Regions from separate parts of the Clostridium sp. ATCC BAA-442 genome, predicted to be linked through region 1. Evidence: riboswitches for the same ligand, from Rfam matches in the RefSeq annotation. Region 1 holds a riboswitch; each other region holds the start of a gene.
The links. A riboswitch is a leader RNA that binds a small molecule or an ion and turns the genes downstream of it on or off. The one in region 1 is predicted to bind cobalamin.
Positions count from the first base shown of each region.

Region 1 (2,256 bases):
TTCGGCTGCCCCTTCGGTGACGCCACTCCCCTGGAGAAAACCCTGGCTTACGCCCAGCGGGCCATGGAGCTGGGGGCCTCCTCCCTGGGACTGGGAGACTCTGCCGGAAAGGCCGATCCAATCCACACCGAGCGCATCCTGCGGGGAATTCTGGAGCGCTTCCGGCCAGAGCAGATCTCACTGCACATCCACAACACTGAGGGATTTGGTCTTGCCAACTGTGTGAAAGCCATGGAGTTGGGCTTTACCCGGTTTGACGTATCCCTGGCGGGCATGGGCGGCTGCCCCGTGATTCCCAATGCCAAGGGGAACATTCCCACCGAAGATTTCGTCAATCTACTCCACAAAATGGATATCGGCTGCGGCATTGATCTGGATCGCTGCACCGTGGCCTCTTTGGACATGAGCCGCCGGATCGGCGCACCGGTCATCAGCAGTATGGCGGGCAACACCCTTCTGAAACAGGATGCCTCCCCGCTACCTGTTAAATGAACGGCTACCTATGCCTAAAAAAGCGCCCGCCTGCGCATAGCAGTTGGGCGCTTTTTCCATGTGCATCTCGGAATGTATAGGCTGGAACCTTCGTTTACTGTCCTTCCTTCTTCTCCCGTTCCGCCATCTCGCCAGCAATCTTCTGGAAACTGTCGGCAATAAATCCATAGTTCTCCCGGCGGTGGGGTACCAGGCACTTGCTGCAGTCCTTGACGCCGCTTTCCAAATAGGTGAAGTTTCCCCCGCACTTCCGCCCCAGCATATAAAGCGGGCAGTAGCAGAACAGGCAGTTGAACTCCGTCCCCTCCGGCACCGGGTGGCAGGGGTAATATTCGCACTCCTTGTTGGTATAGAAAGCGAAGTGCTTGCCCTCCCAGTATTTTTTTTGTTCGCCCATAACCGTATCTCCTTCCCGTTGCGTCAATTCTCTTTTGTCTCCCAAGGGGTAAACAGACAGTAGGCGGGGCACAGCTCCCCCATATAGATCCACACGTTCTCCCCCATCTCCACCGGCTCCGGGAAGGTCAGGTTGGGGATGAACAGCTTCAAAGTGGTACGCTTCTTCCCTTTCAGATTTACCCCCTCCGCCGTGGGGTGGGTCCGGAATTCCTCTACCTGCTGTGCCAGGTCGGCGATGCCGAGCTCCCGCGCCAACCGGGGCAGCACCTCGTTCTCCTTACAGTAGGATACGTGGTCGGGGTTCTTGATCCAGGTGAGATTCAGCATAGCGGTCTCCTTCCTTTCTGCTCGTCGTCACTGTCTCCTGCATAAAACTGCGGCCGCGGCAGATCCCATGATCCGCCGCGCCCGCTTTTCCGCGCGCTTTCCCGGCGCACACCGACGTGCGCCCCACGCTCAAACACCATAGGTCTTCCGGCTCGTGCCTTTCCAGAGCGATCTCGCTCCTGCGTCTGCCGTTCCGCCTTCTCAGGGCCCTGCCCCAATGACCGGCTCACGCCTCGAACGGCAACCTCAAGCACATACGGCTACGGGTATAGCTCCGGACTCCCACCGGCTTCCCTCATCCCTGCGCCTGCCCGAAGGGCAGCACTCGCGCAGAGTCATGATGCTCCATATAAACTTGGCTGTGCACCCTTATTATACTCCATGCAGGCCAAAAGTCAAGAGACAGGTGGCGGTCCTGCTGCCTCGGCATTCAGAAATTGTGTTTTGATGATATTCAGACCCAACCGGCCGCCGGCCGCCTTGCCGAACCCGTCGATAATCTGATTGATTGTATCCGCACTCTAAAAGATTTTTAATTTTTCCTTTGCACGGGTGATGGCTGTATAGAAAATGCCGTGGGAGATCTGCTCGGAATTGCTGCTGGGGATGACCTCCTTGGCGGAATTGTACTCGAGGCCCTGCGCCTTGTGAATGGAGACTGTATAGGCCAACTGAAAGGGGACGACCGAAAGCCCAAGGAGTGGTCGTCGGAGATCCCGTCCAGCTACAGACGAAGTCATCCCCAGACTCTTCCGTGTTTTTGATCTCGTCCCCGCCGGTAAAGCGGATCACCGCAGAGTCCTTGCTAAAATCGAGCGACGCGAGAAACCTGGGGGAAATGTACTTCCAGAATACGCGCTCCTGCCCTCGCTTCCCCGTATTTAACACCAGGAACAAGATACCGGGGTCCAGCGTAACCTCCAAAGCCACATATGCAGGGAAGGCAAGATCCCGTAGCCGATAGTGGACAGCGCCGTCCAGCGATATCTGCGGGGTCGAGGTTCCCTTACTCTGGACCACAAAGCTCCGCTTTGGCCG
Region 1 is NZ_CAXSQB010000019.1:49,854-52,109, reverse strand. Features, by position in the region: gene ACESY8_RS09985 (hydroxymethylglutaryl-CoA lyase-like TIM-barrel protein) at 1-492, shown strand, start outside; gene ACESY8_RS09980 (cysteine-rich small domain-containing protein) at 587-889, opposite strand; gene ACESY8_RS09975 (hypothetical protein) at 913-1,218, opposite strand; cobalamin riboswitch at 1,339-1,557, opposite strand; gene ACESY8_RS09970 (ATP-binding domain-containing protein) at 1,740-1,958, opposite strand.

Region 2 (2,256 bases), on a different contig from region 1:
GGCGGAAGGGCGGCAGCAACGTGGCCGCCGCCATCTGCAACGCCATGCTCTATCAGGCCAGCAACAACGCGCGGGAATAACGGGAGGGACGCACGATGACAGAGAGAGCGGTTCTGGCGGTGTCCTTCGGCACCAGCCACCGGGACACCCTGGAGAAAAACATCGCGGCCATTGAGGCCGAGCTGGCCGCGGCCTTCCCGGAGCGGGCGGTGCGCCGGGCCTTTACCAGCGGCATGATCCTCCGCAAGCTGGCGGGGGAGGGCACCCACATCGACAACGTGCCCCAGGCGCTGGAGCGCCTGCTGGCCGGGGGCTGTACCGACGTGGTGGTGCAGCCCACCCACGTGATGAACGGGGAGGAGTACCACAAGCTGCTGACCCAGGCGGAGCCGTACCGCGCCCGCTTTGCCCGCATGGCCTTCGGCCGCCCCCTGCTAACGGCGGCGGAGGACTACGCGGCCCTGGGCCGCGCCCTGATGGAGGCGCTGCCAGCCCAGCGGGCGGACACCGCCGTGCTCTACATGGGCCACGGCTCGGAGCACCAGGCCAATTCGGCCTATGCCCTGATGGAGTACACCTTCCACGATCTGGGTCGGAAGGACGTGGTGATCGGCACGGTGGAGGGCTACCCTGGCTTCGGGGAGGCCCTGCGCCGGCTAAAGGAGCGCCCCCAGGTGCGGAGGGTGGAGCTGCGCCCCCTGATGACCGTGGCGGGGGATCACGCCAAGAACGATCTGGCGGGGGATGAGGAGGACTCCTGGCGGCGGCGTCTGGAGGCCGAGGGCTACGAGACGGCCTGCGTGCTCACCGGCCTGGGGGAGTACCCGGCGGTGCGGGCGCTGTTTGTGGAGCACGCCAGGCAGGCGGAACAGCTCCAGGCGGAAGCCTGTTGATATAGATCCGGGGGCCGGAAACGGGAAGACGGGTGCAAATCCCGCGCAGTCCCGCTGCCGTAAGAGAACAGCCGGTGCGCACGGGCCACTGGGGCGACCCGGGAAGGCGCGCAGCGGCGGAGACGCTCAAGCCGGAAAACCGTGCCGGCTCCGAATTCACAGCCACCTACGAGCGATAGGAAAGGATGAAACACATGATGAATCAACGAAACACACGGCTTCTGCGCACGGCAGCGGTGCTCGTCGGCCTGCTGGGCGTGCTCACCATGAGCGCCTCGGCCATGCACATTGCCGAGGGCTACCTGCCGGTGGGCTGGGCCGCCGGCTGGGGCGTGGTATGCGTCCCCTTTGTGGTGGCGGGCTTCCTCTCCATCCAGAAGAAGATCGCCCAGGCCCCCAAGGCCAAAATCCTGCTGGCCATGTGCGGAGCGTTTGCCTTTGTGCTCTCCGCGCTGAAAATCCCCTCCATAACCGGCTCCTGCTCCCACCCCACCGGCGTGGGGCTGGGCGCCATCCTGTTCGGGCCCATGACCATGGCGGTGCTGGGGCTGATCGTCCTGCTGTTCCAGGCTCTGCTGCTGGCCCACGGCGGCCTGACCACCCTGGGGGCCAACACCTTTTCCATGGCCATCGCCGGCCCCATCGTGTCCTGGGCGGTCTACAAGCTGCTGCGCAAGGCAAACGCCCCGGCGGCGGTGGCGGTCTTCGCCGCGGCCGCGCTGGGCGACCTGTTCACCTATGTGGTGACCTCGGTGCAGCTGGGGGTGGTCAACGGCGGCATTGGGAAATTCCTGATGGTGTTCGCCGTCACGCAGATCCCTCTGGCCATCGCCGAGGGCCTGCTGACCGTGGTGGTGTTCAATGTGCTGGAGAAGTACAGCCGGGAAGAGCTCCACGCCCTGTGCGTGCTGTAAGGAGGGAACCGGAATGAAGGTATGGCAGAAAAATCTGATCCTGATCGTGCTGGTGGTGCTGCTGGCGGCGCTGCCGCTGTGGCTGCTGCCCAACGCCGAGTTCGGCGGCGCGGACGGCCAGGCGGAAGAAGTGATCCTGGAGCTTCAGCCCGACTATGAGCCCTGGTTTGAGCCGATTCTGGAGCCGGCCAGCGGCGAGGTGGAGTCCCTCCTCTTCGCCCTCCAGGCCGCCATCGGCGCGGGCGTGGTGGGCTTCGTCCTGGGCCGCATCACCAAAAAGCCGGAAAAGAGGGATCAGGGCTGATGGGAACCGACCGCTACGCCTATCAATCGCGGCTGCGGCGAATCTCCCCCATGCCGAAGCTGCTTCTGACCGGCTCGGCGCTGGTGCTCTGCCTGCTCTGCGACAGCGTAACGGTCGGCCTGGTCACCCTGCTGGGGATGTGGGG
Region 2 is NZ_CAXSQB010000038.1:8,231-10,486, forward strand. Features, by position in the region: gene ACESY8_RS14355 (precorrin-8X methylmutase) at 1-80, shown strand, start outside; gene ACESY8_RS14360 (sirohydrochlorin cobaltochelatase) at 96-893, shown strand; cobalamin riboswitch at 885-1,056, shown strand; gene ACESY8_RS14365 (energy-coupling factor ABC transporter permease) at 1,088-1,807, shown strand; gene ACESY8_RS14370 (energy-coupling factor ABC transporter substrate-binding protein) at 1,821-2,111, shown strand; gene cbiQ (cobalt ECF transporter T component CbiQ) at 2,111-2,256, shown strand, end outside.
Region 2: linked by a shared signal. The riboswitch ahead of ACESY8_RS14365 (energy-coupling factor ABC transporter permease) and the one ahead of ACESY8_RS09975 (hypothetical protein) in region 1 are both predicted to bind cobalamin.

Region 3 (2,256 bases), on a different contig from region 1:
GGTCGATGGGCTCCCGGTTCTGACAGCGCCGGCTCAGGTGCTGATACTCCTTGTTCAGCAGGTAGTACTCCTTGCTGCGCGCAATACACAGCTCGATGGTAGGCAGAATCTTCTCCGCCTCAAAAGGCTTGGTGAGGTACCCCGCCGCCCCGCACGCCTGTACGCGCTCGATGTGCTCCCGGTCGCTGAACGCCGTCAGAATGATGACACATTTGGCGGCCCGGTCCGCCAGAACCTGTCTGGCCACGCTCACGCCGTCCAGCAGCGGCATCTGGATGTCCAGCAGCGCCACGTCAGGGGCCGACGCCCGGCAGCCCTCCACCGCCTCCATCCCGTCACAGGCCTCGCCCACCACCCGATATCCGGGGAGCCCCTCAAAAAAAGTGCGCAAGGTACGGCGAACGCCCTCATCGTCATCAGCCAGGAAAATGGTGGTCTTGCCCATCCTGGTCACACCCATACGCCTGTCCTCCCGTTTTACAAAAAAGAGCATCTTGAAGCGCACAAAAACGCCTCAAGATGCTCTCCACGCATCTGAAGTCAAACCCACTCCCGCCCGGAAGTGGAGTACGGCAGGTTTGCTACACCCGGCATAACCTGACCTTTCGATTGTATACGATATTATATAAAAAACCCGCCTTTCTGTCAACCGTAATTTGGAACTTATGGCTGGGATAGGAGAGAAAATTGTGATATTCTGCCTCCGCCATCTTGACAGGCGGGGGGCGCGCGGCTATAATGAACGCCGACAAGTGAATCAGCAGACGGTAGCGATTGCTTTCATTGGGAATGCGGTGAGAATCCGCAGCAGCCCTCTCTACTGTAAGGATGACAAGCGCCCAGATATGTCACTGTCCGGTACGCCGGATGGGAAGGCGGGCGTGAGGATGAGTCCAAGCCAGGAGACCAGCCGCCTGCGGTGTGTGCACGTTCTTTCGGTGGGGAAAGCTGTGCAGCGCCGGTCTGCCGGCCTGTCATCCGATTGCGGCTCCTCTCTGGAAAACAGGGGGGAGTTTTTTTGTGCATGGATTCATGCGTCAGTCAATTTGAGAGGAGCATGAACATGAAAAAGCGCACCCTGTCTCTGCTGCTTGCCGTTGCCTGTGCCCTGTCCCTGTCGGGCTGCGGCGGCGCGCCCGCGCCGGATGCCCAGACCTCCGCCCCGGCGGGCAGCGAAACCCCTGCCGCCGTGGACCAGACCCGCGAGATCGTCTTTGCCGCCTCCCGCGACCAGTGCCCCGGCGAGCAGGACGCCTACTACGCCTCCATGTCCCTGGGCGTGTGGGAGCCCCTGATCACCAAGGACGAGAGCGGCAAGCCCGCCCCCGCCCTGGCCACCGAGTGGGAGCACAACGAGGACTCCACCGTGTGGACCTTCCATCTGCGGGAGGGGGTCACCTTCTCCAACGGCACTCCCTTCAACGCCGACAGCGTGCTGGCCAACTTCGACCGCATGAAGAAGGGGCCCTTCGAGTCCTCCTTCTACGGCATGAACATCAACACCATCTACCCCGGCCTGGTCTCCTACGAGAAGACCGACGACTACACCGTGGTGCTCACGCTCTCCGAGGGGCAGCCCCTGCTGGACTACACCATGGTCAACTACGGCTCCGCCATCTTCGAGCCCTCCTGCTTCGCCGAGGACGGCACCTTCGCCGGCTTCCCCATCGGCACCGGCCCCTACGTGGTGACCGAGAACGTGCTGGGCCAGTACTGCGTCATCGAGCGCAACGATAACTACTGGGGTACCCCCGGCATCGCCAAGACCTTCCGCTTCAAGGTCATCCCCGACGCCGAGACCCGCTACACCGCCCTGCGGGCCGGCGAGGTCCAGGGCCTGTGCGATCTGGGCGCCATCTCCCCCTCCCAGGCCGCGGAGATCGACGGCGATCCGGCCTACAACGTGTCGGTGGGCGACTCCGGCATCACCCACTTCCTCAACGTCAACGGCGGCGCCTTCCCCTTCAACGACGTGCGCATGCGGGAGGGCCTGTCCCTGCTGCTGGACCGCCAGACCATCATCGACAGCTTCTACAACGGCTACGGCCTCGCCGCCGGCGGCTTCCTGAACTACACCTCCGCCTTCTACCGCGAGCAGCCCGTGCAGCACGACCCGGAGCGGGGCGCCGAGCTGATCCGCGAGGTGGTGGGCGACCAGGAGGTGGAGCTGCTGTTCCTGCTGCCCGGCGTGGACGCCAACCGCTACCCCTACCAGGAGGAGGCCGAGTACATCCAGTCCCTGCTGGAGAACATCGA
Region 3 is NZ_CAXSQB010000002.1:122,912-125,167, forward strand. Features, by position in the region: gene ACESY8_RS01675 (ANTAR domain-containing response regulator) at 1-460, opposite strand, end outside; cobalamin riboswitch at 749-929, shown strand; gene ACESY8_RS01680 (ABC transporter substrate-binding protein) at 1,064-2,256, shown strand, end outside.
Region 3: linked by a shared signal. The riboswitch ahead of ACESY8_RS01680 (ABC transporter substrate-binding protein) and the one ahead of ACESY8_RS09975 (hypothetical protein) in region 1 are both predicted to bind cobalamin.